Regions from separate parts of the Photorhabdus aballayi genome, predicted to be linked through region 2. Evidence: predicted binding sites of a transcription regulator. Region 2 holds the regulator's gene; each other region holds the start of a gene.
What was found. The regulator sigma-54, encoded in region 2, starts transcription at its own class of promoters, with help from an activator protein. The targets are predictions, from matches to a motif close to GTTGGCACANNTTTCGCTNT.
Positions count from the first base shown of each region.

Region 1: glnA (glutamate--ammonia ligase) is a predicted target of sigma-54. The motif match lies at 3,964-3,983, and genes of this name have one in related genera.
Region 3: glnK (P-II family nitrogen regulator) is a predicted target of sigma-54. The motif match lies at 2,750-2,769, and genes of this name have one in related genera.

Region 1 is NZ_JAPFCD010000002.1:80,066-91,168, forward strand. Features, by position in the region: gene OO184_RS01700 (carbon starvation CstA family protein) at 1-330, shown strand, start outside; gene OO184_RS01705 (DUF5993 family protein) at 1,069-1,221, shown strand; gene OO184_RS01710 (disulfide bond formation protein B) at 1,236-1,805, shown strand; gene typA (ribosome-dependent GTPase TypA) at 1,869-3,707, opposite strand; gene glnA (glutamate--ammonia ligase) at 4,157-5,566, shown strand; gene glnL (nitrogen regulation protein NR(II)) at 5,721-6,770, shown strand; gene glnG (nitrogen regulation protein NR(I)) at 6,780-8,234, shown strand; gene OO184_RS01735 (hypothetical protein) at 8,982-9,302, shown strand; gene OO184_RS01740 (hypothetical protein) at 9,826-10,578, shown strand; gene OO184_RS01745 (hypothetical protein) at 10,587-10,811, shown strand; partial or broken gene OO184_RS25140 (IS5/IS1182 family transposase) at 11,044-11,103, opposite strand, start outside.
Region 2 is NZ_JAPFCD010000035.1:11,089-22,191, forward strand. Features, by position in the region: gene lptB (LPS export ABC transporter ATP-binding protein) at 1-349, shown strand, start outside; gene rpoN (RNA polymerase factor sigma-54) at 377-1,816, shown strand; gene hpf (ribosome hibernation promoting factor) at 1,840-2,127, shown strand; gene ptsN (PTS IIA-like nitrogen regulatory protein PtsN) at 2,253-2,720, shown strand; gene rapZ (RNase adapter RapZ) at 2,795-3,646, shown strand; gene npr (PTS phosphocarrier protein NPr) at 3,650-3,922, shown strand; gene rnk (nucleoside diphosphate kinase regulator) at 4,111-4,521, shown strand; gene pmbA (metalloprotease PmbA) at 4,575-5,915, opposite strand; gene yjgA (ribosome biogenesis factor YjgA) at 6,117-6,656, shown strand; gene OO184_RS16470 (barstar family protein) at 6,687-6,956, opposite strand; gene OO184_RS16475 (ribonuclease domain-containing protein) at 6,961-7,425, opposite strand; gene tldD (metalloprotease TldD) at 7,468-8,913, opposite strand; gene nit1 (deaminated glutathione amidase) at 8,919-9,776, opposite strand; gene yhdP (AsmA2 domain-containing protein YhdP) at 9,773-11,103, opposite strand, start outside.
Region 3 is NZ_JAPFCD010000011.1:25,818-36,920, reverse strand. Features, by position in the region: gene tesB (acyl-CoA thioesterase II) at 131-994, shown strand; gene amtB (ammonium transporter AmtB) at 1,064-2,347, opposite strand; gene glnK (P-II family nitrogen regulator) at 2,370-2,708, opposite strand; gene OO184_RS08110 (SmdB family multidrug efflux ABC transporter permease/ATP-binding protein) at 2,889-4,673, opposite strand; gene OO184_RS08105 (SmdA family multidrug ABC transporter permease/ATP-binding protein) at 4,675-6,435, opposite strand; gene OO184_RS08100 (Lrp/AsnC family transcriptional regulator) at 6,522-6,983, opposite strand; gene OO184_RS08095 (PLP-dependent cysteine synthase family protein) at 7,111-8,163, shown strand; gene queC (7-cyano-7-deazaguanine synthase QueC) at 8,196-8,894, shown strand; gene OO184_RS08085 (acyl-CoA thioesterase) at 8,924-9,331, opposite strand; gene OO184_RS08080 (ComEA family DNA-binding protein) at 9,486-9,860, opposite strand; gene ppiD (peptidylprolyl isomerase) at 10,011-11,103, opposite strand, start outside.

The DNA.
Region 1 (11,103 bases), on a different contig from region 2:
GGTTATCTGATTACCAAAACTGACTTCAATATCATTTGGCGTTATTTCGGTTGGGCAAACCAGACTACAGCAATGGTCATGTTATGGGCGGCCTCCGCATGGCTGCTACGTCGCAATAAGTTCCATTGGATCACCACCCTGCCAGCCATGTTTATGACCGCGGTGTGCTTCACCTATCTGGCATTTGCGCCAGAAGGTTTTGCGCTAAACTGGAATATCTCTGTTGTTATCGGCCTGGCCGCAATGGTGGTTGTCACAATTGCCTTCTTCGCGAAAGTCCGCTCTCAATCAGCTTCCGATAATACAGAAGCCGAAGCATTAAATGAGTAAAAACCCAAGAAGATATTAAATATCACAACAGCCCCTCACGATAAAAAGTTGAGGGGTTTTAATTGCCGATCTCCTTTATCGTGATAAGAAACATTTATTCCTCCTGCAAATATCAGACGAAATATCACATGAATATTGATAATTTAAGCATTACGATCAGAAAAATTAGTGAAGAAAGCGCCATTTCCCCATAGAGAATGTCTGGGATAGCTTCTTTATGAAAGCTCGGCGCCCATTATAGTGACAAATAATGAAAAAGAATTCACCTGGAGATAGGGGGGTCAATAATAGTCGTTAAATTGGGAAGTTTCCAAGCCGAGATACGATTCGCCGTTTCTAATCGTTTCCTGCTTAACTATTAAATAAAAAACAACTCATTGAAACTCTTGCCAAATGATAATCACGCTCACCCTTCTGAATGGTGGCGGACATAAACAAGATTGACTACAATTGTTATTAGCAGCACACTACGAATAGTGAGTTAAATCATACACCATTCGAATACTAAAACTTTGCTTTAATAAATGTAGGTTTGTACGTTTCCAAATGCGATACCAAAGAGAGTGACTCCCATTAAATGGCGCCAGAGCGTCTCTTTTAATGGATAACTCGCCTTTGGATAATTGATCGCGGGTATCGAAGTAAACGATCCTAAACTGAGTTCGATGAATTCCCTCCCCTGAACTACAAGGGAAAGGTCTTGAATGTTTTTAGAAAACTGGAGAATCAACCATGTATATGTTTTTACCTTTTTTACTCGCATTATTTGCGGTTATCACCACCCTATATGGCAAGTATAAAACCAGTTATACCCTATGGGCTCTTCTTTCGGTGACGACTGTAGCTTGGTTTATCCATCATGCAACTGATTCGTTAAATCTATCTTTTTAACGGGAGACAATCTGATGAATCAGGTATTAGCCACAAAACAACAGCTCAGCTACGGCGTAGTATTTAACCTCATTGGGTTATTTGCGATCAGCGCTGCTTTAACCCTTGCCTTCTATTATCAATTGGTCCTTTCAGAACTCCCTTGTCCATTATGTCTGCTACAGCGAGCAGGCATGATCATAATAGGGTTTGGTTTCCTGTTTAATCTGCGTTTTGGCATCAAAAGCGCGCATTATGGCTTATCGCTTCTCGGCTGTATCGTGACTGGCATTGTTGCGATCCGACAAGTATTTTTACATATCACACCCGGTGATCTCGGTTATGGTTCCGCATTTTTGGGTCTGCATTTCTATACTTGGGCCCTTATCTGCTCAGTTATTGCGATTATCGGCATATCAGTCATGCTGATATCAAAAAGCCTGGAAAAAACAACTGAAGCAAAACCAAACAAGTCGGTTATCGGTCAGATTATTATCGGATTATTTGTCATATTAATTACCGCAAATTTAATCTCCACGATTTTGGAGTGTGGCGGTGGGCAGTGTGATGACAACCCAACGTTCTATCAATTGCTCGGTAAATAATCTCATTTGTTAAAAAAACTCAGGGCGCCATTGGCGCCCTAAGCATTGGTATTGCAGGAAAGATTATGCTTCTTTACTGCGATACGCACGACGGCGTTCGTTTTCCGTCAGATGGCGTTTACGCAGGCGAATAGACACCGGGGTCACTTCCACCAACTCGTCATCATCAATAAACTCCAGAGCCTGCTCCAGGGTTTTCTTAATATGTGGAGACAGGGTTGTCGCTTCGTCAGTACCAGATGCACGGACGTTAGTCAGTTTTTTACCTGTCAGACAGTTAACTGTCAGGTCATTAGAACGGGAATGAATACCGATCACCTGGCCTTCATATACTTCGGCGCCATGACCAAGGAACAACTTACCGCGATCTTGCAAGCTGTAAAGCGCATAAGCAACCGCTTTACCCTGACCATTGGAAATCATCACGCCATTCTGACGGCGACCGATTTCACCCGGACGAACATCATCATAGTGGCTGAATGTCGCATACAACAGACCGGTACCGGAGGTCATTGTCAGGAACTCAGTACGGAAGCCAATCAGGCCACGGCTTGGAATAATATAATCAAGGCGGACACGGCCTTTACCGTCTGGCAGCATATCGCGCAGATCCGCTTTACGCTCACCCAACGCCTGCATCACATCTCCCTGATGCTGCTCTTCAATATCCAGCGTCACCTGCTCGAAAGGTTCTTGCTTGCGACCATCGATTTCACGGAAGATAACTTTCGGACGGGATACCGCCAGTTCAAAACCTTCACGGCGCATGTTCTCAATCAGAACAGATAAGTGCAATTCACCACGGCCAGAAACACGGAACGCATCCGGATCTTCTGTTTCTTCAACCCGCAGGGCGACATTGTGAACCAACTCTTTCTTCAAACGCTCAAGAATTTGACGTGAAGTAACATATTTGCCTTCACGGCCACAGAAAGGAGAGGTGTTAACACAGAAATACATGCTTACCGTCGGCTCATCAACAGCCAGCGGCGGCAACGCTTCAACCGCGTTGACGTCACACAGGGTATCAGAGATATTCAGCTCACCCAGACCGGTAATCGCAACGATATCGCCTGCTTCCGCTTGCTCACTCTCAATACGCTCCAGACCCAAATGGCCCAACACTTTACCGATTTTACCGTTCCGGGTTTTACCTTCACTATCAATAATCGTGACATTCTGGTTTGGCTTAACCGTACCGCGCTTGATACGACCAATCCCAATAACGCCAACATAGTTATTGTAGTCAAGCTGAGAAATCTGCATCTGGAATGAACCGTTCAGGTCAACTTTCGGCGGCTCTACATGATCGACAATCGCCTGATACAACGGCGTCATATCTGTCGCCATATCTTCATGATCAGTACCAGCGATTCCCATCAACGCAGATGCATACACAATGGGGAAGTCCAGTTGCTCGTCAGTCGCTCCCAGATTGACAAACAGGTCAAACACCTGATCTACAACCCAATCAGGACGTGCGCCAGGACGGTCAACTTTGTTAATAACCACAATCGGTTTCAAACCATGAGCGAACGCTTTTTGTGTCACAAAACGGGTCTGAGGCATTGGCCCGTCCATAGCGTCCACCAGCAATAGTACGCTGTCGACCATAGACATAACACGTTCTACTTCACCGCCGAAATCGGCATGTCCCGGAGTATCTACGATATTAATACGGTAGTCATTCCATTTAATGGCGGTATTTTTTGCGAGGATAGTAATTCCACGCTCTTTCTCCAGATCATTGGAGTCCATCACACGCTCTGTCGCTGTCGCACGGTCACCGAAAGTACCGGATTGTTGCAGCAGCTTGTCAACCAGGGTCGTTTTACCGTGGTCAACGTGCGCGATAATGGCGATATTACGCAATTTTTCGATCACAAACTTTGCCTCAGGCATTTATAGAAATGGCGCGCTATTGTACACACATTGGTCGAAGGACTAAACAGGATCACAATAATCTATGCTTAACAACTTGATGACAATGAAATTGTGATCCCTTTCACACCCATAAATAGACGCATTTTTGATATAAACGCACTAACATTGTGCGTCTCAGTCATATAATTGCACCAATACAGTGCAATTTTCCCAAATATTCCGGTATCCCATCACCGGGATAACCACGATACAGTATATTGCAAGGTGTTAAAAAGTTGGCATGCTTTTCGCAAATGCTTTTCGTGATTGAATTGACTTTCACAACTAATTTGACTTTCACAACTATAAGTTTGAAGTTTGCAAACGTGTAAATAGCCTTGTTAAGGCAAAAACAATGTGATTGTGTTTTCTTTAGTCTTAATCACGACAATTTTATCAAGACCAACACAAGCCAGGAGAAACCGAGTATGTCTGTTGAACATGTTTTAACCATGATTGAAGAGCATCAGGTGAAGTTTATTGATTTGCGTTTCACTGATACCAAAGGCAAAGAACAACATATGACCATTCCAGCTCATCAGGTTAATGCAGACTTCTTTGAAGATGGCAAAATGTTTGACGGATCTTCAATTAGCGGTTGGAAAGGGATTAACGAATCTGACATGGTGCTAATGCCAGATTCCAGTACAGCCATGCTTGACCCCTTCTTTGACGATGCCACATTGATCCTACGTTGTGACATTCTGGAACCCGGCACCATGCAAGGCTACGACCGTGATCCCCGTTCCATCTCCAAACGTGCTGAAAACTTCCTGCGTTCAAGCGGAATTGCCGATACTGTTCTGTGCGGACCAGAACCTGAGTTTTTCCTGTTTGATGACGTGCGCTTCAGCAGCGCCATGTCCCATTCTTACTATCACATCGATGATATCGAAGCTGCATGGAATTCCGGGACGCAATACGAAGGCGGCAACAAAGGCCATCGGCCTGCGGTAAAAGGCGGTTATGCTCCCCTGCCTCCCGTTGATTCTTCTCAGGATTTACGTTCAGCGATGTGCCTGACAATGGAAGAGATGGGGTTGGTTGTAGAAGCTCATCATCATGAAGTGGGAACAGCAGGTCAAAATGAAATCGCTACCCGTTTCAACACCATGACCAAAAAAGCGGACGAAACCCAGATTTACAAATACGTCGTACATAATGTCGCGCACAATTTCGGCAAGACAGCAACCTTTATGCCAAAACCACTGGTTGGCGATAATGGCTCCGGTATGCACTGCCATATGTCTCTGTCCAAAAACGGGACTAACTTGTTTGCCGGTGACAAATACGGTGGTCTGTCCGAACTGGCGCTATTCTACATTGGCGGCATTATCAAACATGCTCGTGCGCTGAACGCATTCACCAACCCGACAACCAACTCTTATAAACGTTTGGTTCCGGGCTATGAAGCACCGGTTATGCTGGCCTACTCCGCCCGTAACCGTTCGGCATCTATCCGTATTCCTGTCGTTGCCAGTACTAAAGCTCGCCGTATTGAAATACGTTTCCCTGATCCGGCGGCTAACCCTTATCTGGCATTCGCCGCTCAGTTGATGGCTGGCCTTGACGGTATCATCAACAAAATCCATCCCGGTGATGCGATGGATAAAAACCTGTATGACCTGCCACCGGAAGAAGCCAAAGAGATTCCTACCGTCGCTGCTTCTCTGGAGGAAGCACTGGCGGCATTGAATGCTGATCGTGAATTCTTGACTCGCGGCGGTGTATTCACCGATGACGCCATTGATGCATATATTGACTTGAAAAACAGTGAAATAGAGCGTGTCCGTCTGACGCCGCACCCACTGGAGTTTGAACTCTATTACAGTGTGTAATTAGCAGCACCATTTCCGCTGATCATTTTTTGTTGCCGTGAAACCTTTTAGCCCATCTTCGGATGGGCCTTTTTCCTGCTAGCTAAATTTCAGGCTTTGACTGGGTTTTACGCTCGAACATGATACAGTGCACCAAAAAGGTGCAGGAGTGTGGATGAAAACGGAAAATCTGCCCGATAGCGGGCAAATATTAAATTCACTCATTAACAGTGTACTGGTATTGGATACTGATCTCGTCATCCGTTATGCCAACCATGCGGCACTGCAATTATTCGCACAGAGTGCCCGTAAACTATTCGGTACACCTCTTCCAGTGCTGTTTAGTTATTTTTCACTGAATACCGAATTGATGCGCTCTAGTCTGATCAGCGGCCAAAGTTTTACTGATAACGAAGTAACGTTAGTGGTTGATAACCGCTTTCACATTATGTCGCTCAGTGCCCAACCGATTTCCGAGCAGTTCATCTTGCTGGAACTGGCGCCTATGGATAGTCAACGCCGGTTAAGCCAAGAGCAGGTACAACAAGCTCAGCAGATAGCCGCACGGGAATTGGTTCGGGGGCTGGCACATGAAATCAAAAACCCTCTTGGTGGGCTGAGGGGAGCCGCGCAATTACTGTCAAAAGCACTGCCCGATCCTGCTTTGCAGGAATACACCCAGGTGATTATTGAACAAGCCGACCGATTGCGCCATCTGGTAGACAGATTACTTGGCCCACAACATCCGGGCGAACGAATTAAGCAAAGCATTCATTATGTTGCTGAACGGGTTTCTCAGCTAGTCTCGCTAGAAATGCCGGATAACGTCACACTGGTAAAAGATTACGATCCCAGTTTGCCAGAACTGGCCCACTATCCTGATCAAATTGAGCAGGTGCTGCTAAATATCGCCCGTAATGCCTTGCAAGCGCTAGGAAAACAAGGGGGAACCATTACCCTCCGCACTCGTACTGCTTTTCAAATTACCTTGCATGGTAAGCGCTATCGTCTAGCCGCCAGAATTGACGTGGAAGATAACGGGCCAGGTATTCCGCCACAAATTCAGGACACCTTATTTTACCCAATGGTCAGTGCTCATGAAGGTGGAACAGGTCTTGGTCTATCCATTGCTCGCAATTTAATAGACCAACACTCTGGCAAAATAGAATTTACCAGTTGGCCGGGACACACAGAGTTTTCTATCTACTTACCAATTAAGAAATAGAGGATAACGATGCAACAGGGAAAAATCTGGATCGTCGATGATGACAGTTCAATCCGCTGGGTACTGGAGCGAGCGTTAAGTAACGCGGGAATGGAATGTACCAGTTTTGCCGATGCGGATAGCGCACTGACCGCTTTGGCTCAAAACACACCTGATGTACTGATTTCGGATATCCGTATGCCGGGGATGAATGGACTAAACCTGCTAAATAACATCAAACAGAGCAACCCGTTGCTGCCAGTCATCATTATGACTGCTCACTCTGATCTGGATGCCGCAGTCAGTGCTTATCAACAAGGGGCTTTTGATTACTTACCAAAACCCTTTGATATTGATGAAGCCGTTGCCTTGCTGGAACGAGCACTTAGCCACTCCCGCGATCAGAATCAATCAATTAAAAGTCCGCAGGTCATCACACCCGTTTCTGACATGATAGGAGAAGCGCCTGCCATGCAGGATGTTTACCGCATTATCGGCCGCCTCTCCCGTTCCTCTATCAGCGTCCTGATTAATGGCGAATCCGGTACCGGGAAAGAGCTGGTGGCCCATGCGCTGCACCGTCACAGCCCACGGGCCAATGAGCCATTTATTGCTCTTAACATGGCAGCCATACCTAAAGATTTGATTGAATCAGAATTATTTGGTCATGAAAAAGGGGCTTTTACCGGTGCTAATCAGGTACGTCATGGCCGGTTTGAACAAGCCAATCGCGGTTCACTATTTCTTGATGAAATTGGTGATATGCCTCTGGACATTCAAACTCGTCTGTTACGGGTATTGGCAGAAGGCCAGTTCTACCGAATTGGCGGCTATGCCCCAGTGAAAGTGGATGTACGGATTATCGCGGCAACCCATCAGGATCTAGAACGTTTGGTACAGAAAGGCAAATTCCGTGAAGATCTCTATCACCGCCTTAACGTTATTCGTATGCAATTACCGCCCTTACGTGACAGAGTAGAGGATATCCCTCGCCTGACCCGTCATTTCCTACAACAGACTGCCAAAGAGTTAGGCGTAGAAACAAAGATTCTCCATCCTGACGCAGAAATGGCCTTAATGCGTTTACCTTGGCCGGGCAATGTTCGCCAGTTGGAAAATATCTGCCGTTGGCTGACTGTCATGGCCGCAAGTCAGGAAGTACTGGTACAGGATTTACCGTCTGAATTATTTGAACCCCACCATACCGAAACCGGCACAACAACATCTGTAAATTCCGTATCTGCAAATACGACACCTACACATACAATACCGGAAAACTGGTCGCAACTACTTGCCCTGTGGGCAACAAGCGCCTTGGAAAACGGTCAGCAGGATCTGCTATCTGAAGCATTACCGTTATTGGAGCGTACCTTACTTGATTGTGCACTTAAGCATACTAAAGGTCATAAACAAGATGCTGCACGATTGCTAGGTTGGGGACGCAATACTATTACACGGAAGTTAAAAGAACTTGGGTTGGAGTAAGGAGATGATATCTCCAGCCCTATAACCATTTTGCGGGATTTAATATATCAGATTCCCCATTAGCAGGATTAAATAACCGATCTCGATCACACTTTATACTATTCATTCAGACAAGGAAATAATCCCACATAAAGCCAATATCACTATTATTTCTGGCACAGTTAATGCCGTCGGAATAAAAAATCGACGTCAGGGCAAAGTTTTTAGGGATCGTTATAACTGATTGACTGTCTGTATTATATCTGATAAAACCAGTATCAAACGTGATTAATTTACGATCAATCGAGATAATAGAATCGACAAAAGGCAAGATTGAGCAGTATCTATCACCCTCCAAGTGAACAGAACGTATCTGAAAGAATAGCGCTTCTTGATAAGGAGAAACCCAATAATCTCAGAAATTACCTAATTGAGAATGTGTGACGCACTACCAACGCAGTTGTATACAACTACTTAACCTAGTCCAAAGCTACGGGGGTATATTGAGTGTCTGTAGCTCGCGCAATAAAAACCCTCAAAGAGGATCTCTGGATTGAGTCGGCAATGTAACAACATATTGCGGCAATGCGAGTGTATTCTGACAAACAGTTAGGAACCAGAAAAAATACGCAATATTTCAAACTACTGTTATTGTCTCACCAAGTGAGCGAGAACTTAATTTAAGAAAACCACAACCCCGGTTGTGATTTAGATTCAAACTAGTAATTATAGGGTTGGTTTAAAATGATGAAGTGGTGTCGGATTATTATGGCAATTATTTTGTTTTATTCTCTTTTCGTTGGTATGATGCAAGTATTGTCGCTTAATTTTTATATTTTTCATGATTATTTTGGCTGGTGGAAGATTCCAGCCAAAGTGGCCGCTGTAATCGCCACTCTTTACGTTTTTGCTCTACTTGCTAAGTTTTTGCCTCTTATTATTGTTATTTTTATATGTAGCTTAGTTTTGGTGGTAAATGTATGGCATTGGTCATTGTGGACTTCAATCCTTATTCTTATTTGGCCGGTTATTGTTGTCTTGGTTTATTGCGTACTCACCAAAAGCCTGAAATATAATACATCGGACTAGTACTACAACCATAATTTTCTTTCCCGACAGACAATACATTCATATAAAAGCTTAAATCATACGATTTCTCAGTATTGTAATTATCAGAAAAAATACAATCTCACATTGGAACTGGATACAAAGAATAACGGAACTTCATTACACAATGTTAATTACTTTTTATAGAATAAATCAAAATATTTGGAATTTATATTTTCTTTTACGGAAACCAATATCTGACATTGTACTTTTTTAGTGAATTTTTGTTACTTGATTGATATAGTTATTTTTATATAAATATGTTATATTGATTTTCATTAATTAAGATAGCATATGGATGACAGAGGTACATTAATGCAATAAATAATGCTCTAGTTAATAGCTCAGTTATAACTGAGGACAAACTAGCTGTAATGATGATATTCTGCTTTCAATTATTATCATCTACAAATAAAGATGAAGTTAATATGCATATCTCTGATGGTAGGGTATTAACACTGAAATTCGAAGAAAATTTAATTAATCATTGATTTGGAGCTTATGTATGGAATCTAGTATCGAAAATGACCTCTGGAAAGAGGTAGATCGGCAAAATGATTTGCTTTGGAGAATAGAAGAAGCTAAGCGTGTAGCGGGCCTCAGTCTCGAAAAGGCAGTAAATGACACTATAGAATTAGGTGAAGAGGTCGTAGATACTATAGGCTTAGGTATGAGACGTAAGCTCTGGCAACTTTCATATTTTTTTGACGGTTATGAAGATGTATACGGAAGGATAAAAGAAGAAGATCACAGAATGAAATTAAATCTGATGGATCTTAAAAATGAAAATAAAAGAAAATTCATTTCGAGAATAACAGAAATATATGTTGATGAAGTATTTAAAGGTAATGAAGAAAAGGAGAAAGAAAGAATATATGGAAAAATATTAAAATTTTCCGCTAAAGTGACAATAGGTAAATCAATTAAATTAAGTGTATCAGCTATAATAGCAGAAGCCATATATTTAAATTTAATTAAAAAAACCATAGTGAAAAACATAGCCAAGCGATTTATAAGTGGATTATTAAATATTGCCCAATTTTATGGATATTATGAGAAAGCATCAATATCAGCAAATAGACTTAAAATAACATGTCCACAACTCTATTGGGCTTTGTATTTTCAAAAACTGGAAATGTTATATTTTATAGTTGAACCTGAATTAGAAAAAGGAATTTATTTAATAGAAGGATTTAGGAATAAGCAGGTCAGCGAAGAAGAAGTTGCTCGCGTACTTGCACATATGATGGGGGATTGAATTTATATATGAAAAATAAAACATTTAGTAAAGGGTGGTTCAAAAATCTTTTTTATGTATTTATTAAAGAATTATTGTGGTCAAATATGCCCGTTGTAGCCATTTTTATATGGGGGATTGTATCAGTGTATTTCTTCCCCGATGAATGGTGGATTGCATCTTTAATAGGAAGTATTGTAATTGTTGTTCTATTTCTTGTTCTCACATATTTAAGTGAAAGAAAAAAAAGCTAAGCGTATATGTTTAGCTCCAAGCCGCTGACAAACCTCGTTGAAAATAACGAGGTTTGTTTCTTTCATTATGAACCATAATGCTACCCCATTTTCTTCATTAATCCAGTCTAATCACCCGTCAGAGCGTTATTTTAGCTTTCCCTGCATTGACAGGCTCGTTCTCCATAGATAAAAACAACAAAGCATCGCGACCAGCAAAGCTATATTCTTGATATTTTGGGTTATTGCTCGAGCAGACATAACAATCCTGCGGTTTGTCATAGGTAAAATGTTTCTTCTGAAAGGTGCTCAG
Region 2 (11,103 bases):
TATCAGCCATCTACGCGACAATCTTGGTCAATCACTTTCCGGAGGTGAGCGCCGCCGCGTAGAGATTGCCAGAGCGCTGGCAGCCAATCCTAAATTTATTTTGCTGGATGAACCTTTTGCCGGCGTAGATCCTATCTCAGTTATCGATATCAAGAAGATCATTCAGCATTTGAGAGATTATGGACTAGGGGTCCTAATCACCGACCACAATGTCCGTGAAACATTGGATGTATGCGAACGTGCTTATATTGTCAGCCAAGGGCAACTGATTGCTCACGGCACACCTAATGATATTCTTAATAATGAACAGGTGAAGCGCGTTTATTTAGGCGAAGGTTTCCGGCTCTAATTTAGCCAGGAGAATTGATTTAACGCTATGAAGCAAAGTTTGCAACTCAGGTTTAGTCAGCAACTGGCTATGACACCACAGCTCCAACAAGCTATTCGTTTGTTGCAACTTTCTACGCTTGAACTGCAACAGGAAATACAGCAAGCGTTAGAAATGAACCCTTTGCTTGAACAGGACGAAGATCATCAGGAAATCGGCAATCAGGAACTTCCCGATAACGAAACGGAAGCTATGGATACGCTTGATGCCTTGCAACAAAAGGATATGCCAGACGAGTTACCCCTGGATGCCAGTTGGGATGAAATTTACACCGCTGGCACACCTTCCGGGACACGTAGTGACTATAATGACGACGAACTGCCGCTTTACCAAGGTGAAACTGTTCAAACCCTGCAAGACTATTTGATGTGGCAGGCAGAACTCACCCCTTTCACGGAAACAGATGCCGCCATTGCGACATCAATCATTGACGCCGTAGATGACACCGGCTATCTCACTGTGCCATTAGAAGATATTCTTGCCAGTATTGGTCACGATCAACTCACTCTGGCAGAAGTGGAAGCGGTGTTAAAACAGATACAACATTTCGATCCTATCGGTGTCGCTGCTCGTGATTTAAAAGATTGTCTACTGGTCCAACTATCAATGTTTCCGCCAGAAACACCTTATCTGAAAGAGGCAAAATTGATCGTTTGCGAACATCTGGAGCTATTAGGTCATCGGGATTTCCGCAACTTAACCCGCCTTAGTTGTTTGAAAGAAGATGAACTGAAAGAGGTCATAAATTTAATCCAGTCACTTGAACCGAAGCCCGGTCTGGCAATAAACACCAGCGAATCAGAATATGTCATCCCCGATGTACTGGTTCGAAAAGAGAGCGAACACTGGCAAGTAGAATTAAATACAGATAGTATCCCCCGTTTACACATTAATCAGCATTATGCAGAGCTTGGGCAACATACGCGCAATGAAAGTGACGGTCAGTTTATCCGTAATAACTTACAAGAGGCTAAATGGCTTATCAAAAGCCTGGAAAGCCGAAATGATACTCTGCTGAAAGTTGCGCGTTGCATTGTAGAGCAACAACAGGAATTTTTTGAACATGGTGAAGAACATATGAAACCTATGGTTTTGGCAGACATTGCTTTCCAGGTTGATATGCATGAATCTACCATTTCCAGGGTGACTACCCAGAAATTCCTGCACAGCTCACGTGGTATTTTTGAATTGAAGTATTTTTTCTCCAGCCATGTCAATACAGAAAGTGGAGGCGAAGCCTCTTCAACTGCAATACGGGCTTTGGTGAAAAAACTGGTAGCAGCGGAGAATCCCGCCAAACCATTAAGTGACAGTAAACTGACGAGCATGATAGCCGATCAAGGCATCATGATTGCCCGACGGACTGTCGCAAAATATCGAGAGTCGTTATCCATTCCGCCATCAAACCAACGTAAGCGTCTGGTTTGAAATGAACAGATAAGGAAGACAATATGCAACTCAAAATAACCGGCCACAATATTGAAATTACTGATGCATTACGCGACATTATCACTGCAAAATGCAGCAAACTGGATCAATATTTCGATAGGATCAACCTGACTCAGGTAATCCTCCGAGTGGAAAAGGTACAACAAATCGCCGAAGCTACTGTACACATTAACGGAGGTGAGTTGCACGCATCATCAGAACATGAAGATATGTATGCAGCAATTGATGGACTGGTTGATAAACTAGCGCGTCAATTAACCAAACATAAAGATAAACTGAGACATCATTAACAGTCATTTAACAAAAAATGTAGTAACAACAGCGAAGTTTTGCTGTAAAACAGTGCGCAAATACCGGATGCCACAGATAACCTATGGCATCCGGTATCAATGAGGCACCTAAGTGAATAGAAAAAATGAATAATCAAGCAGATTTACTACTAAGTTCTGTGCTTTCTCTCGCATGTACCCGCAATAATGTACATTGTTCGAGCAAAAAACGGGCTTTAGAGATTATCAGTGAGCTAGCATCTCAGCAGCTTAAGTTACCAGAAAATGTCGTATTCGAAGCAATATTAACCAGAGAAAAAGTAGGTACTACTGGAATTGGCAGTGGTATTGCTATCCCTCACGGTAAGTTAGATGCAGAAAGCTCAGATCAAGCAGTCGGCGTTTTCCTAAATCTGGAACAGCCCATTGCTTTTGATGCGATTGATAATCAACCAGTTGATTTGCTGTTTGCTTTACTGGTTCCAAATGATCAATGCCAGACACACTTACACACATTGTCATTGATCGCCAAACGTCTTGCAGATAAAAACCTCTGCCGCCGTTTAAGAACGGCACAAAGTGATGAAGAATTGTACTCAATTATCACTAAATAACTGTTGCAGTGCATGGAGAGCAACAGATAAGAGTGGCTCATAATAACCACTGAGAAATTAAGGGGAGTCGCCTCATGGTGCTGATGATAGTCAGTGGCCGTTCCGGTTCAGGTAAATCCGTTGCCTTGCGCGCACTGGAAGACATGGGTTTTTATTGTGTAGACAACTTGCCGGTAGTATTACTACCGGAATTAGCAAATACGTTAGCTGAGCGCGATATTTCCGCCGCGGTTAGTATTGATGTAAGAAACATGCCGGAATCTCCTGAGGTTTTCGAAGAAGCCTTGACTAAACTACCCGCGAGTTTCTCACCGCAATTACTATTTCTTGACGCTGACCGTAACACCTTGATCCGCCGTTATAGCGACACCCGCCGTCTGCATCCGCTGTCAAGCAAAAACCTTTCTCTGGAAAGCGCGATTGATCAAGAAAGCGATCTGCTGGAACCCCTTCGTTCAAAAGCAGACCTAATTATCGACACTTCCGAAATGTCAGTCCATGAATTGGCTGAGATGCTAAGAACGCGTCTGCTAGGCAAACGGGAACGTGAGTTGACAATGGTCTTTGAGTCTTTCGGCTTCAAGCATGGCATTCCAATTGATGCTGACTATGTTTTTGACGTACGTTTCCTACCAAACCCACACTGGGACCCCAAATTACGGCCAATGACCGGCCTTGATCGTCCTGTAGCCGCTTTCCTCGACCGTCATACGGAAGTGCATAACTTTATCTATCAAACCCGCAGCTATCTTGAACTCTGGCTGCCTATGCTTGAAACCAATAACCGCAGCTATCTGACCGTTGCTATTGGCTGTACTGGTGGTAAACATCGTTCTGTTTACGTGGCAGAACAGTTAGCCGATTATTTCCGCTCCCGAGGAAAAAACGTACAGTCTCGCCACCGTACTCTCGAAAAGCGAAAATAAATAATGACTGTCAAGCAGAAGCTTGAAATCAAGAATCGACTGGGAATGCACGCCCGGCCAGCAATGAAGCTGTATGATCTAGTACAGCTCTTTGAATCTCATGTTGTTTTACGCAATGATAGCCATGTTGAAGCCGAAGCTAGCAGTGTAATTGCTATGCTGATGCTGGATTCAGAAAAAGGCAGCTATATTGAAGTTGAAGCCAGCGGCCCAGATGAAGAACAGGCTCTTGCCGCCATTATTAGTCTATTTAATTCGGGATTTGACGAAGAATAACGTCGCTCACTCACCTGTAGATTATCATGTTCTTTACTGTTTTCATTAGCGACACAAAACAGTTCGTGATCATGATCTCTTTCTTTTCCAGTAAGAACAGCCTACTATCAGGTTAATCATTTTAAATAACACCCCCCTCCTCATGGTGCGGGGTGTTATTTTGTGTTGGAATCCATTTGGAGTGTGGTATGACTAAACCAGCAATTATCATCAACGAATTAGACGCAGAACGTTTAGATTCCCTGTTGGAACAGCCAGCGTTTGCAGATACTAGTATCGCTGACGCTTTGAATGAGGAGCTGGATCGTGCAGAGATTGTACCTCCAGCAGAAATTCCATCAGATGTTGTAACCATGAACAGCCGGGTTCGTTTTCTTGACCTGACAAGCAATGAAGAGCGGGTACGTACTTTAGTTTATCCCGCATCACTGCAAGACAGTTCAGATCAGCTTTCTGTTATGGCTCCTTTAGGAGCTGCATTGTTGGGCCTTCGTATCGGTGACGAAATCAGTTGGGAATTGCCAAACGGCGAAGAAACCCGCGTCAAAGTACTAGAATTACTTTACCAACCAGAAGCTGCCGGTGAGCTCCACCGTTAATTTAGCCAGCCCATTTGTCCGGGCTGACTAAAATAATCGGAAACGAGTATCTCTTATTGACCAGCGATACTCATTTCCGGTAGTAAGACTGAACCGCACTGGATATTACTGCGAGTTTCAATATCATTCCCGATAGTAACCATATTGGCCCACATATCTTTTAGATTGCCCGCAATAGTAATCTCACTAACAGGATACTGAATCTCACCATTTTCTACCCAAAAACCAGCGGCGCCACGGGAATAGTCGCCGGTTACTGCACTGACTCCCTGCCCCATCAGTTCAGTGACCACTAACCCTGTTCCCATTTGACGCAGCAAACCTGCAAAATCCTGACCTTGCCCTGCAATGCACCAGTTATGAATTCCACCTGCATGGCCAGTACTTGCCATACCTAGTTTACGGGCAGAATAACTTGTCAGAAGCCAGGTCTGTAATACTCCATCCTTGATAATATCCCGATTACTGGTAGAAACACCTTCACTATCAAATGGAGAAGATGCTAAACCTGCCAGCAAATGTGGCCGCTCTTCAATTGTCAGCCATGATGGCAGGATTTGTTTGCCCAGATGATCAAGTAAGAAAGAGGATTTCCGGTAAATACTGCTACCACTGATAGCACCAACCAGATGACCGAAAAGGCCTGTTGCAACTTCCGCAGCAAACAATACCGGCGCTTTCATAGTTGGTAATTTACGTGGCGACAAACGAGATAACGCACGGCGAGCACACTCCTGTCCAACCCATTCTGGCGATTTTAAATCTTCAAAACGACGACTAATGGTATACGCATAATCCCGTTCCATATCACCATCAAGTTCAGCAATCACACAACTCGACATAGAATGACGACTCGAGCAATAGCTTTGCAACATACCGTGGCTGTTACCAAACACTCTGATGCCATAATGGCTGTTAAAACTGCCACCTTCGGTATTGGTAATACGCTTATCTGCCTGTAATGCAGCTTGTTCTGCACGAGCAGCTAGTTCAATCGCGTTATCAGCATCCAATTCTGTTGGATGGAACAGATCAAGATCTGGCGCTTCAAACGCCAGTAGCGCTTTATCTGCCGGGCCAGCACATGGGTCCTGAGAGGTATAACGAGCGATATCAATCGCAGCCTGAACAGTACGGGCAATGGCATCCGGGCTTAAATCTGTTGATGATGCACTTCCTTTACGTTGCTGATGGTATACGGTAATCCCTAAGGCACCATCACTATTGAATTCTACATTTTCTATTTCACCAAAGCGGGTACTGACACTAATACCCGTTGTTTTATTAACCGCAACCTCCGCAGCATCACAACCCGCTTTTGCCAGCTCTAGTGCCTGTGAAACTGCATTTTCCAGTTGTTTGCGTTGTTCCGCAATTTGATCCGTGATTTTCATTAATTACCCGCAATTTGATGAATAAAGGGAAAATCTGTCGGGAAAACAGGGCCGTTTTATCCACACAATCAATGCCGAGTGGTAATCAGGCGTTTTTCCCAGTTACAATACACAATATTAGGATGTTAACACCCACCGGGCTACAGGTCATGCACCAAAAATCAACCTGACAGCTCCGGCCTTTTTAAAAGGAAAACCACTATGGCAAAGCAGCCTGAAGATTGGCTCAATGATTATCCTGCTGAAGAGGAGGAAGAAGAGATAATTTGGGTCAGTAAAAGCGAGATTAAACGTGATGCCGAAGCATTGAAAAAGCTGGGTACAGAATTGGTTGAGCTCAGCAAAAGTGCGCTTGAACGCGTTCCGTTAGATGAGGATCTGCTGGCCGCCATTGAACTTGCACAGAAGATAAAAAGAGAGGGGCGCCGTCGCCAATTACAATTTATCGGCAAACTGCTGCGTACCCGGGATGTCGAGCCAATTACCACCGCGCTGGATAAACTGAAAAATCGTCATAATCAACAAATCACTCTGCTCCATAAATTGGAAGAATTACGTGATAAATTGATTGATGGCAATGATGATGTTATTGATGAGGTTGTGACGTTATTCCCACAAACTGATCGCCAGCAATTGCGTACCTTGATCCGCAATGCTAAAAAAGAAAAGGCGGCAAATAAGCCACCTAAATCTTATCGTCAGATTTTCCAGTATCTTAAAGATATGGCCGAATCCGATTAACAACCTAAAACTCATAAGGTTATAATTCTGTTAGGGGAAAATATTAAAACTAAGTTCCCCTTCCAGCTCTTCTTCAGCTTCTTCAAACAAGAGTACTAATGAAGCAAAATCGTGTCTTTTCTGCTGCGTAAAATGGATAAAATTGACCTCTACAGGTAAATCAATTCCTCCTGTCACAACATCCCACAGAGCATCCAGATTACTACCAAACTCGTCTCCTAACTCAAATTGCTCAGAAAACTGCTGATAGAACATTTTCAGATCAGGGATACGGTCAAAATCAAACTCCACTTTATGCATAGAATTACTCCATTAAGGTAAAACTTCTGTAATGATCCAACGTCAGATAAATCAGACCATCAGATGAATAAAGCAATCTGTCACTCCCTCTGTGCCCACAACGGTAGTTAACATCTGCTTCAAACCACTGACGTTTCGGTTTCATTGGTAGCTTCTTTTCACGATTAGTAAATTTGTCGCCACCAATCGCCCTACCCGGCAGAACCTGACATAAATTTCCCTGTTTTGCATTCCAGCCAAGGTCGCGGGCCTGCATCTTAGTAATATAAATATCGGGCAATTTATTATTCTGTCGTAAGTAAGCCACCACATTATTCTGTTCAGTTAGCCCTTCAATCCGTTGTATTGCTGAGGTATTCCTACCTGTTTCTGGAGCCTGCAACAGTGTCTTATCAACACCTTTAGCAAAAGTACCACAAGTCACAACCAAAACAGTCAGTAACACACCTGCTAGCCAAGTCTTCTTCATGACTATCCTTATAATGATCTATCTCGGATAAACAGCCAAAAATCAGGCTGTTCCTCCAACGGTCAAGTTGTCCAGTTTCAAAGTAGGCTGACCAACACCAACAGGTACGCTCTGGCCCTCTTTGCCACAAACTCCGACACCTTTATCTAGATCAAGATCGTTTCCTACCATAGAGATCTGCTGCATAGCCTCAATACCGGAACCGATAAGAGTTGCACCTTTCACTGGTTTGGTAATTTTACCGTTCTCAATCAGATAAGCCTCAGATGTCGAGAACACGAATTTACCGGAAGTGATATCCACTTGACCACCACCAAAATTTGGCGCATATAAACCATTTTTCACACTACCGATGATCTCTTCCGGTGTGGAATGGCCTGCCAGCAAATATGTATTAGTCATACGAGGCATTGGCAGATGAGCATAAGATTCACGGCGACCATTGCCAGTCGGCGCGACTCCCATCAGGCGCGCATTCATTTTGTCCTGCATGTAACCTTTCAGAATGCCATTTTCAATCAATACATTGTATTGTCCAGGAACGCCTTCATCATCAATTGCCAATGACCCACGACGACCTTTTATCGTGCCATCATCAACCACAGTACAGAGTTCAGACGCGACCTTCTCACCAATCTGGCCAGAAAACACCGAAGTACCACGGCGGTTAAAATCACCTTCCAACCCATGACCAACAGCTTCATGCAGCAACACTCCCGGCCAACCAGCCCCGAGAACAACCGGCATAGTACCCGCAGGCGCAGCAACAGCGGAAAGATTCACCAGCGCCATACGAACAGCTTCGCGCGCAAATTGTTCTGCACGGATCTGACCACTAACCACTTCCAGAAAATATTCATAACCGTAACGACCACCACCACCGCTGGAGCCATGTTCACGTTTGCCATTATCTTCCACCAGCACCGTGACAGATAAGCGAATGAGAGGGCGAATATCAGCCGCCAAAGTCCCATCGGTCGCCGCGACCAACACCCGTTCATAGATCCCTGTCAGACTGGCATTGACTTCCTGTACCCTTGGATCTTCCGCGCGAGCTACCTGATCCACACGCTGCAATAACGCGATCTTTTCTTCACGGGAAAAACTTTGCAGCGGATCAATTGCCGCATAAAGCGGAGAATAGGCCACTTCGCCAAAGGTATGGACTTTACCATTTCCTTTTTCATGGACGATGCTACGGGCAGCCAGCGCACTTTGTTGCAGCGCATTCAACGTGATCTGGTCTGCATAAGCAAAACCCGTTTTTTCACCACTGATTGCCCTAACGCCAACTCCTTGATCAATATTATAGGAGCCATCCTTAATAATCCGATCTTCCAACACCCAAGATTCATGGTAACTGGACTGAAAATAGAGATCGGCATAATCCAACTGACGTTCAGTCAGTTGACCGAGTACTGAAAACAGATCTTGATGGCTTAATTTATTTGCAGCCAGTAAGTGTTCACTGACAGAAGTTAAACTCATAATTGCTACTCTTTAATTTGCGGTATTTTTTCAATCAAGGAAGTCAACTGCGGCCGGAAGCGGTTATGTTTCACCACTTTCATCTGCTCACGCATAACCTTCAAACTATCTGCCCTGACATTCAGTTGCAAGGCACTAACTGCATCGGGGTTTTTCTTAATTACTTTCCCCCAACCGTCTACTGCCATTGAGTGACCCCACGTCTGACGGGTTCCATGTACACCAACCTGAGCCGGCGCTAACAGAATACATTGGTTTTCAATAGCACGGGCTCGTAACAGTGGCTCCCAATGTGCTTTTCCTGTCAAACGAGTAAATGCCGCAGGAACAGATATCAACTCAGCGCCTTGCTCACGTAGCGCCTGAAATAACCCAGGGAAGCGCAGATCATAACATATGGCCATCCCGAGACGACCAACAGGGGTATCCACAACGGTAATATGTTCTCCGCGTTGGAAAACAGATGATTCGTTATATGATCCATGTTCATCATTAATATTGACATCAAACATATGGATTTTGTCATAACGGGCGCAAATCTTACCCTGATCATCAAACAACAGGCTACTACTGGTGAGCCGTTCAGAATTTTCACGACTGATAAGCGGCATAGAACCGATTAATAACCAAACACCATAACGGCGTGCAATCTCACTAACAGCCTGCTGTAAAGGCCCATTCCCTTGTTGTTCCGCATGCTTACGATAGCTATCAGCATTAGCAAACAACAATGCATTTTCCGGGGTCATGACAAACTTGATAGTATCTGGCAACTGCTTAATTTGCTGTTCAATTTGCGCCAAATTATGTTTGATATTCTCACCGCTACATAACTGCAAGAGTGCAACATTGACGTTTCTCATGTTCCTCTATTCTCCTTAAGCTGACGCAGAACTTCATCAATTTTCGGTTGTTCAAGATTACCAGTAATTCGGTAACGAATAACGGATATCTTATTCCATAACGGTCCCAAAACCTTGGTCGCTGCGAATAATGCAGCACCTGCCATCGGATTGATGACAAAAGCCGTCGCTACTCCCACAGTAGCAGAAATCTCCGGCGTGACGATGGCTTCTATATTTATCTGCTGGCGAACAAGATCGATCTCACCTTTCGTTATCACATCGGCAATCAACCCATCGACCCGTAAGTTTTCTGTCTTGAGTATCCCATTTTTTACCGAAACATCACCACGAATTGAATCAAATTCAAAATCCTGGCTAAAGGTATCGCTGAAATCGAGCTGTAATTTACGTAACAGAGCATCAAAACTGACTAATTTTAGTAACTGACCAGCACTTCCCCCACCCAATTTTTCAATAGCGCCTTTACCTAAGTCGCTTTTAAGATTGCCATTCAACGTCTGAAAATTGGGTTTCCACGGTGTATCCCACCAATTAAAATCAAAGCGGAAGGTAAATGGCGAATTAACAATCGGTACGACTATACCAAGGTAAGATGCCATCTCATCAAACTTTTCACCAGAAAATTGCCCCATAATACGCGTATTATTCCCTACAGCACCTTCTTGCCAACGACCTGCCAAATTTAATTTACTGACACTGTTTTCTACTATTCCATCCCTTAATACCAGCGAATTACCTTCTGGAATCAGAGAGCCAGACACCTTCCCAAGCTTCAATCCCATAATCCAACATTCAGAACAGGTGATATCTAATGAAGGCCACTGATTCAGCGAATAACGTAGAGTTGTACCTGTCTGAGATTGTTTAGCTAAATCCGATTCATCTTGCAGAGGACTGTTTTGTAAAGGACTATAATAAAGATAGCTCAAATTCATTTGCCAAGGGCCGCTATTACGGATATTAAGTTTACCGTTGATTTCCCGACTATTAGCTGTGATCTGCGTTCCCCAAGACTGTTTTTCCACATCCAACGATAACTGATTCCAACGTTGTCCCCCCACATCCAGTGATGGAAGTGATATCCGCAAATGCTGTGGCAACATTGACATTCCCGCCAATGAAGAACCTGAAGTCAGCGGCGCAATCAGCCCTAACCACTCTTCCCCCTCAATTGCCGGAAGATTCAGTTCCAATAGGGATTTTTCAGGTAAGTCAGGAACGTTGCTACTGTTACTTTGTAAAATTCCCCGTAACAATTGAGTGCTTTTCCCTGCTAAACGCCATTGAGTATTAAATGTATACTGCTTATCTAAAATGCCTTTTA
Region 3 (11,103 bases), on a different contig from region 2:
TTTCATATTCTTTATTGCCCTACTGTCAGGACTTAAAACATTTACAATTAGTTATTTATTAATCATCTATTAATGAGACAATAATCATCCCTTGTACTCTCGATAACCTAATAGAAAACAAAGGCGTATTATGAGCAAGTCATTACAGAATCTGATAAATTTGATGAAATTGGAAAAAATTGAGGAAGGTATTTACCGAGGGCAAAGCGAAGATCTCGGTTTTCCTCAGGTTTTCGGGGGGCAAGTGATTGGTCAGGCACTATATGCCGCCAAACAAACCGTTGTCGATGACCGAATAGGCAATTCTTTCCATAGCTATTTCTTACGCCCCGGAGACAGTCACAAACCTATCGTCTATGATGTTGAAATTCTTCGTGATGGAGGAAGTTTTAGTGCCCGGCGAGTCAGTGCTATTCAGAATGGCAAGCCTATCTTTTATATGACTGCCTCATTTCAAAGCCATGAAGACGGTTTTGAACACCAGAATATAATGCCGGATGTGCCCTATCCAGAAGAACTTATCCCCCAAGACGAAATCGTGAAAAAAATGTCGCATCTACTGCCACAGAAGATGCAGAATACTCTTCTTTTTCCCTGTCCGTTAGAAATGAGGCCTGTAAAATATCACAGTCCATTTAATTGCCCACCAGAAGAACCTATACGCTATGTTTGGTTTCGTAGTAACGGCAATATGCCTGATGATCCCTTTATTCATCAATATCTACTTGGCTATGCTTCTGATTTTAACTTTCTGCCAACGTCGTTACAGCCACACGGTGTCGGGTTCCTTGAGAAAAATATTCAGATAGCAACAATTGATCATTCTATGTGGTTCCACCGCCCATTTAGACTAGACGACTGGCTACTATATGCTGTAGATAGTCCGTCAGCTTCCGGTGCTCGTGGTTTTGTTCGGGGACAGATTTATAATCGTGAAGGGATACTTGTTGCTTCCACTGTACAGGAAGGTCTAATTAGGAAACGCAACAGATAAATGAATAAGGCAGCAAACTAAGAACCCGCATTACATTTTGTGGTCTTATTGCTGCCCTCTTATTACAACTTAATTATAAGCACTCTCTCCGTGAGAATTAATATCCAATCCTTCTCTTTCAACCTCAACTGTAACCCGCAGCCCTACCAACAGCTCTGCTATTTTAAAAGCAACAAAGGCAACAATGACTGACCAAACCACGCAAACCAGTATACTAAAAGCCTGAATACCAACTTGCTCCAACATGGTTATACCCTTCGCATGGCCGGTTCCTCCCAAAGATTTAGCCGTAAAAACCCCAGTCAGTAAGCAACCTACGATCCCACATACGCCGTGTATACCAAATACATCACATACATCGTCAACACGTAACCATCGTTTTAAAGCAACCACCCCCCAAAGTCCGGTAAAACCCGCGATCAAACCAATGACTAATGCACCACCAACACCCACCATTCCAGCAGCAGGTGTAATGCCAACCAGTCCAGCAATACAGCCTGAACATGCCCCTAAAAGAGAAGGTTTATTACGGAAAAGCCATTCTGCAAAAACCCATGACAAGATAGCGGCGGCAGTCGCTACAATGGTATTTAAAAATGCCAGAGCAGCTATCTCATTAGCAGCACTAGCAGAACCAGCATTAAAGCCAAACCAACCAATATAGAGCACAGCAGTACCGGTGAAGACCATCGGCAAATTATGTGGTTTAAATGCCTCTTTCCCAAAACCAGTACGTTTTCCTAGCAAGTAAGCACCAACTAATCCAGCAACAGCAGCGTTAACATGGACAACCGTACCACCAGCAAAATCCAATGCTCCATCCTGTGAAAGTACACCACCACCCCAAACCATATGCGCCATAGGCAGGTAAGAAAATGTCAACCACAGCACACTAAAAATTAACAAAGCCGAAAAGCGAATACGTTCCCCTAACGCACCAATAATCAAAGCAACTGTGATACAAGCGAAAGAACCCTGAAATGCCACATGAATTAGCTGATAAAAATCGCCACTTAAGTCCGTGAATGCTAAATTCTTTAGCATCATTTGACTAAAACCACCGAAAAAACCATTCCCTGGCGCAAAAGCCAAGCTATAACCGTAAATCACCCACAATACACATACTAAAGCAAAGCTCACCATGACCTGAGCCATTAGCGATAAAACGTTTTTACTCCGTAGCAATCCACCATAAAACAGAGCAATTCCTGGAATGGTCATAAACAAAACAAGGACTGTACAAATCATCATAAAAGCATTATCAGCTTTATCAGCAACGCCTTCCGCAGCCTGGGATAATGATGGTACACAACTGGCCACGACACCAGCAGCCACTGAGAATTGTTTTTTCATATCTATCTTCTCTATCAGAGAGTTACAGTGCCGCATCGTTAGTTTCTCCTGTTCTAATACGAATAGCCTGTTGTAATTCAATGACAAAGATTTTACCGTCGCCAACTTTTCCAGTGAAAGCTGATTGCTGAATAGCATGAATTACCTCTTCAACCAATTCATCTGCTACAGCAATATCTATCTTTATTTTAGGCAAAAAATTGACACTATATTCAGCTCCACGGTAAAGCTCCGCATGTCCTTTCTGACGCCCAAATCCTTTTACCTCTGTTATGGTCAACCCTTGAACACCAAGACCAGAGAGAACTTCCCGAATATCCTCCAATTTGAATGGTTTTATGATTGTCGTAATGAGCTTCATATATCCCCCTTCCATCCGGCTATTATGTTTGCAATAAGGAAATAGCAAGAGGTGTGCCAGAAACTAAAAACATATAGAAATCAAATAATAATAAAGAGAATAAAAAATTATGGTGAATAAGAAGGGAGGAGAACAGTGAATATGCTCTCCCGTGAGTGCACCAAATCAATGCAAACCTGATTAAATTACCACCTCTTCCTCAGAGATTGTGCCACATTCATTTAGCGTTTCACCTACTTGTTGCAACTGATACATCTGATAGTAACGCCCACGACTCGCTAATAATTGTTGATGGCATCCCTGTTCAATAACTGCACCACGATGCAGCACCAGAATAGTATCAGCCTCCACAATGGTAGACAGACGATGAGCAATCACGATCAACGTTGTTTGTTGACGAATCAATCTTAAGGCTTGCTGTACCGCTTGTTCCGTACCAGAATCAATATTTGCAGTCGCTTCATCAAGGATCAAAATTTGTGGTGTTTGCACTAACACTCTCGCCATAGCAAGTAACTGTTTTTGACCAGATGACAACGTATTACCTTGCTCTCCCAAAAGAGTATGAAGTCCATCAGGCAATGTACGTATTAATTCAGCTAATTGAACAGTTTCCAGCACTTGCCAAACCTTCTCTTCTGAAATATTCCGACCAAGCGTAATATTTTCAAAGAAAGAGTCAGCAAGAATGACCGGGTCCTGCTGAACTATTGCCACACCATTACGTAATACCGAATGAGACAAGGATGATACCGGCCGGCCATCAAGATAAATTTCCCCTTTCTGCCACGGGTAATACCCCATCAGCAAATTTGCCAACGTACTTTTACCACTACCAGTATGACCAACCAAAGCAACAAAACCATGAGCCGGAACCTGTAAGTTAATATCCTGCAAAACTATTTTTCCGTGCCGATAGGAAAAACTAATATTTTCTATATCAATTCGACCACTGGACAGTGGCTGACTATCCATGCCATAACCTTGTTGAGGGCTATCCATTAATTCAAATATTCTCTCACCAGAAACGACAGCTTGTTGCAGAATCGATTGCTGAGATGTCAGTTCAATGAGCGGTTCATTCAACCGCCCCAAATAATTAATAAAAGCATACAATACCCCGACACCAATCGCCCCTGGCCCACTAATTCCAAACAACACGAGAAGACCGCACAATACCATAGCAGATAGCAAACTCAGTAATGGGCGTAACAAAAGCCCATCTAATCTCAACGCTTGCATTCTCGCCTGATAATGAGCCCGATTGGTTGACAGCATACGCTCACCAAAACGCGCCTGTTGCCTGAACTGCTGAACAACACTCATTCCATTAATGACTTCGTTAAACTCATCATTAATATCAGCCAAATAACTACGTACCCGACAGACGATGGGGGTACTAAAATGCTGATATATCGCCATCACAATCAATACGACAGGAAAAATAAGAATTGCAATCAATGCCATACGCCATTCCAATATAAACATGGCAATCAACATCGCTCCAATCAATGCCATGCTGCGAAATACCGTAGGAACTACATTGACATAAAGATCTTTAATGACTTCAGTATCATTCGTTACACGGGAAATCAACTGCCCTACCGGTTGATTATCAAAAGCACTCAGAGGCTGGCGCAATGCTGCATTCATCACATCTGTACGAAGCTGCTGAACCACATCGACTGACACTTGATTGAACACTAAAGCCTGAAAATAGTGTAACGCAGCCGTAATCAGTTGCAGAACAATAAAGGTTATAGCTAGCCCGATAACCACCCTAATAGGCATATTACCCGTTGCAACCATATTATCGATAAAGTAACTAATGAGAACCGGACCACTGACTTCCGCAATTGCAGCCCCCCACAACATGAGTACAGCCAGCCCCAACGGCTTACGATAACTTTTTCCATAAACCAGCAGGCGCTTCAGAGACGGCCATAATCGACGAACTTTAGTCATCTTAATCTCCTTCTGCCATTTCCTTGTCATCTAATGCTGCCTCAAGTTGCTGATAATAATACATATCACGATACCATCCTGACTGTTCTGTCAGTTGCTGATGCCGTCCCTGATGTACAATAGAACCTTGCTGCATCACCAAGATATTATCAGCATCAGTTAATGCAGACAGGCGGTGAGCACTAATAATAACTGTGCGTTGCTGTCTCCACTGACTGAGGTTTTGTAGGATATTGTATTCAGTTTGCCCATCAACCGCAGATAAAGCGTCATCTAGAACCAAAATCTCTGCATCTAAAAGTAATGCTCTTGCAATGGAGATACGCTGTTTTTGCCCCCCAGAAAGCATTACCCCACGCTCTCCTACTTCTGTCTGATACCCCTCGGGTAAACGAAGAATATCTTCATGGACGTTGGCAAGGCGAGCAACTTCTTCAATCTGTTCCTGTGTTGCATCAGGACGTCCCAAAGCGATATTCCTGGCAACGGTATCTGAAAATAAAAACGGGGTTTGATTAACAACAGCAAATCGTGATCGCCATTCATCTAACCTGATATCCGCAATTTTGAACGACTGGAAAAGAATTTCTCCATCAGTCACATCAAACTGTCTCTGTATCAGCGCAAGTAGTGTACTCTTACCTGAACCAGTTGGACCACAGATCCCTAATAACTGCCCAGGTAATAACTGGAAATTAATTTGATTAAGAACAGTTTTGTTACTTTGCGGATAATTAAACGCTTTGATATTCACATCCAGAATACCGCGCTCAGGCAAAAGATGACCAACACCATCCTCAATGACCGGAGGTTCCTGCAACAAACTACGGATACGACTATAAGCAGCGCTTCCCCGCTCAACGATATTAAACATCCATGCCAGCGCTAACATTGGCCAAATCATCAAGCCAAGGTACATCACAAAACTAGTAAGCTCACCAAGTGTTAAAACACCATTTAACACCATCCAACTACCTCCACCGATAGCCAGTAAGTTTGACATACCAATGGCAATAAAAATTGTTGGATCAAATCGGGCATCTACCCTAGCAACATACATATTCTTACGACCGGCTTCCACTGCAACTTGTTCAAACTGATTTGATTGCAAATCTTCAAGGCCAAATGCCTTAATCATTCGAATACTGGTCAGACTTTCTTGAGCCTGGTTATTCAGAGCAGAAAATGCGCCTTGTGCAGATTTGAAGCGACGATGAAGTTGATCACCATATCGTTTGATAATGATCGCCATAATCGGCATAGGCAACAAAGACAGTAAAGTTAATTGCCAACTAATTTGTATACTCATCATAATCAGCACTGCACAGCCCATAACTAGTGAATCAACTAACGTAAGCACACCTTCACCCGCAGCAAATACCACCCGATCCACATCATTAGTAGCACGAGCCATTAAATCTCCCGTGCGGTGATGCAGATAAAATTCAGGGTTTTGTCGGCTAAGCTGTTGGTAAAAATTATTCCGTAATTTAACTGCTAATTGATATGACGCCCCAAACAACCATAAACGCCATATATAACGCAAGATATAGACAATCAATGCGATAACCAGCATAACACCAATCCACACCATCAATTGGTAAAATGACATAGACGCAGTACTGATCCCATCAACGATAACCCCCACCAGATACGGCGGAATTAGCAATAGAATAGAGATAATAATAAGCAGAGTCACTGCCCCAAGATAACGACGCCACTCGCTACGGAAGTACCAACTTAATTGAGAAAATAACCTCACACGTGTATATCCCGAAATGAAATAGATAATAGAAATACTGAACGACACTCAGAATAATTGACTTAACGCAATGAATTAATAATTGGTTAATCTGGTATCGGTAATGCTGTAGTGTATTTGATTTTTTCCATTGCAAAACTCGATGTCACATCAATCAACCCCGGAACACCATTCACCATACGCTTGTAGAAAAGATCATAACTTTTCATATCCACAACTTCTACATGCATTAAATAATCACATTCACCAGCCATACGATAAAAAGCTAGGACTTCTGGCATTTGCTTTATAAATGCAACAAATTGCTCATACCAACTACTGTTATGCTGCTGAGTTCTGATCATAACAATCACTGTCAGCCCTAATCCTAATTTTTCACTATCAAGCAAAGCAACTTTGCCAACAATATAGCCTTCATCTTCAAGTCGTTTTAGCCGTTTCCAACAAGGAGTAGAGGTAAGATTAACAGCTTCCGCCAATGCATTCAGAGACAGACTACAATCTTTCTGTAGTAACTTAAGCAACTTGCGGTCTGTTTTATCCAACATAGCTACCTCTTATAGAAAATTTTTCCATAAAGAAACCACACATTAAGAAAAATAACAATCTATTTCTCCCAGTATCAAGTTAATCTACCCGCCGCCAATTATTTTTAAATTACAGAGTTAATAATTAATGTCACACAGTTGGACCACCAAGGCAATCAGAGAGATTCAAGCAGACCATCAACGCAGTTCTGACACTCATCTCATCCGCCTTAATTTGCCAGTTTTTCCAGGTATCCATTTATATCTAAAAGATGAAAGCACCCATCCAACCGGTAGTCTGAAGCACAGACTTGCTCGTTCTTTATTCCTTTACGCACTGAGTAATGGCTGGATAAAGGAAGGTACCCCGGTTATTGAATCTTCATCAGGTAGTACTGCTGTATCTGAAGCCTATTTTGCCCGCCTGCTTGGGTTACCTTTTATTGCTGTTATGCCTTCATACACCGCGAAACGTAAAATTCAGGAAATTGAATTTTATGGTGGTAAATGCCATTTTGTTAACCATTCAGCACAAATTTATGACGAGTCAGAACGACTAGCAAAAGAACTAAACGGTCATTATATGGATCAATTTACTTACGCCGAAAGAGCAACAGACTGGCGAGGTAACAACAATATTGCTGAAAGTATTTTTCGCCAAATGCAAATGGAACCATTTCCTGAACCAGATTATATCGTTATGAGCGCTGGTACTGGGGGAACTTCTGCAACTTTAGGACGCTATATCCGTTACCAAGGGCATAACACTAAACTAATTGTTGTCGATCCAGAAAATTCTATATTTTATGACCATTACCGTCAAAATTGCTGTGATATTCATGGCAATTATAGTAGTAAGATTGAGGGTATTGGCCGCCCTCGAGCAGAGCCTTCTTTTATCCCTTCGGTTATTGATGACATGATCCAAATACCCGATTGCGCCAGCATTGCAACAATTTACTGGCTGGAAAAATTACTCGGCAGAAAAGTTGGCGCATCTACGGGGACCAATGTCTGGGGAGCTCTCCTGATTGCTAACCAAATGCATGAACGTGGAGAACAAGGCGCAATAGTAACTTTACTGTGCGACAGTGGTGAACGTTATCTCGATACTTATTACAATCTAGATTGGGTAAAAAATAACATCGGCGATATCTCACCCTATCTCAAACAACTATCCAAGTTCCGCAGTTATAAGTAACATAACCATTTTATTCTAATGAGGATGTTACAATGAGACGAGCTGTTGTTGTATTCAGTGGTGGGCAAGATTCCACAACCTGCCTGATTCAAGCAATTAATCAATATGACGAAGTACATTGTGTCACTTTTGATTATGGTCAGCGCCATCGCGCTGAAATTGATGTTGCACGTAATATCAGCCATTCTCTCGGCGTTGTTGCTCATAAAGTACTGGATGTCACATTACTTAGTGAGCTGGCTCTCAGCAGCCTGACTCGTGATAACATCCCTATTCCTGATTACAGTGAAAGTGCAAAAAGTGCTATACCCAGTACATTTGTCCCTGGCCGCAATATTTTGTTCCTGACACTGGCTGCTATATATGCTTATCAAATTGAAGCAGAAGCAGTTATTACTGGCGCATGTGAAACTGATTTCTCCGGTTACCCTGATAGCCGTGACGAATTCGTCAAAGCACTGAATAAAGCTGTAAGCCTTGGCATTGCCCGTGATATCCGTTTTGAAACTCCATTGATGTGGCTCAACAAAGCTGAAACTTGGGCATTGTCCGACTACTACCAGCATTTAGACTTTGTTCGTAGTCAGACACTAACTTGCTACAACGGCATTCAAGGTAATGGATGCGGTAAATGCGCAGCTTGTCATCTCAGAGCTAACGGATTAGAACAATATCTAAATGCGCCTGAAAAAATAATGACCGAAATGAAAGCAAAAACACATTTAGTCTAATCCCAATGGCAATGAGAGCCGTTCCCCTCTCATTGCTCTGTTTTCACCAAAGCTCCCATTATTTCACGTAGTTCACCTTCAATAGACAATGCCCTTTGCGTTTTTCTATCAATCCAGACAAACGTAGTCTTGGCATCTGCAATGAGTTGATTGTTCCTTCTGCGTATGATTTCCTGAGAAAATACACCACTTCTGTTTCTTAGCTCCGTCAATCGGCAATCCACTTCCAATTCATCGCCAAGAACTGCTGAACTGCGATAATTAATATTAATGTTGACCACAGCAAATCCAACATTATTTTTCTGTATCCATTCCACTACAGAATGCTTATGCAACCATTCCCATCGAGCACTTTCCAGAAATTCCAAATAGCGAGCATTGTTCACATGTTGAAACAAATCTATATGATAACCATGAACTTTTATAATTGAACTCATAATATTGCCTTTATGTTAAAGTCACTCATCTGACCAGGTTGATTTCACAATAGCAAAACAAAAAATTCACACTAATTAAAGTGTTTTATTTGCAACCTTGATCACAACATCCCCATTCATAAAAAAATCATGAATGAGGATGATAGATAATATACTAGTAACTCAATTTACTTCTATTTCGCTCAATAAAAACTGGCCCTATTCCCTGAACCTCCTGCAACTGTTCCACCGTAGTGAACGCACCATGTTTTTCTCGATATTCAACAATGCCTTGTGCTTTTTTTATCCCAATACCATTTAGTGCTTTTGCTAATTCTTCCGCACTTGCAGTATTAATATTCACCTTTCCCCTTTCTTCTGCTTTCAAAGCATCCTGCTGCTGCAATTGCTTTTCCGATGAAGAATGACTGGTAGTACTGGCTGTTTTAGCTACTTTATCTTTGACTTGCTCAGTGGCAATAGCGAATTGCCCTCCACATGCATAAAGCAAGCCAGCAAGCAAAACAGATAAAATTCCTGATTTTTTCATACTAATTCCTCCATGTTTTATGAGCAGAAAAAAGATTGCCACAGATAAATTTGAGCGCAATGAACGAAGATCAGATATGCGAAAGGCCGCGAAAGCGGCCTTTATTGACAAGATAATTACAAAGATATTTGCGATACTCTCCGCAAATTTTTATTCGATATGACCTAACTTAATTTTGGCTTTTTCACGCAGACTAATCAGTAAAGACTCCAACATAGCGTTACCCATTTCACTCTGATAGCTATTAATCATGCTTTTAATTTGTTCTTCGGATACAACACCTGGAGTAACTTTATCCAGTTGGATCAGCACAACGTCATCCAAACTATTTTTCGTCAAACCATATTCTGCCTTACCTTCTTTTGGCCGAGGTAAAGCAAATACTGCACCAACTAACACATTATCTTGAGATGTACGCTGAATAACCTGAGGTTCACCAAATTGAATACTTGCATCTTTCAAGGCTTGCTCACCTTTACCTTCTTTTAAGGCGGCCAGTAATTTCTCACTTTCGACTTGAAGTTGTTTTTCAGCTTTCTGACGTTTAACCAGTTCAGTAACTTGCTCTTTAACTTTCTCGAAAGGCTGTACCGTTTCCGGCTTATAATTATCTACACGCAGAACAAATGCACGATCACCTTCAACGGAGATAACATCAGAATTAGTCCCTGTTGGCCCCTGACCATCAACAAGATTACCTTCAAAAATGGCATGAATGACAGCACCAAAATTAATCTCTGCCGGCACACTATTGCGATCAAACCAATCAGTTGTCACAACCTTAATACCTGAAACTTCCTCAGCCGCAGCTAAAGATTCATTATCGCTGGTAGCAGCATCACTGACCTTCTGTTGCAGAGCATAAAAAGCATCTACCGCTTTTTCCTGTTTAACCGTTTTCTCAATTTCAGAGCGAACTTCAGATAAGGGCTTAATTATTTGAGGCTTAACATCATCCAAATGGAAAATAGCGAAGCCATTAAGAACCTTAATCGCAGAAGAAATTTGACCTTTCTCTTTCAAATTAGCTTGTTTCAACTCTTCAGGAAGAGCATCCTCTTCTATCCAGCCGATCTCCCCACGATTTTTCGCTGACAACTTATCCGTAGATTTTTTAGTCGCTAATTTACCAAAATCAGCACCCTTATTTAGCTCATCAAGCACTGTTTTGGCTTCGGCTTCAGTTGCAAGTTGAATCAGACTGTATTTTTTCTGCTCTGATTGAGTATAACGTTTCAAATTA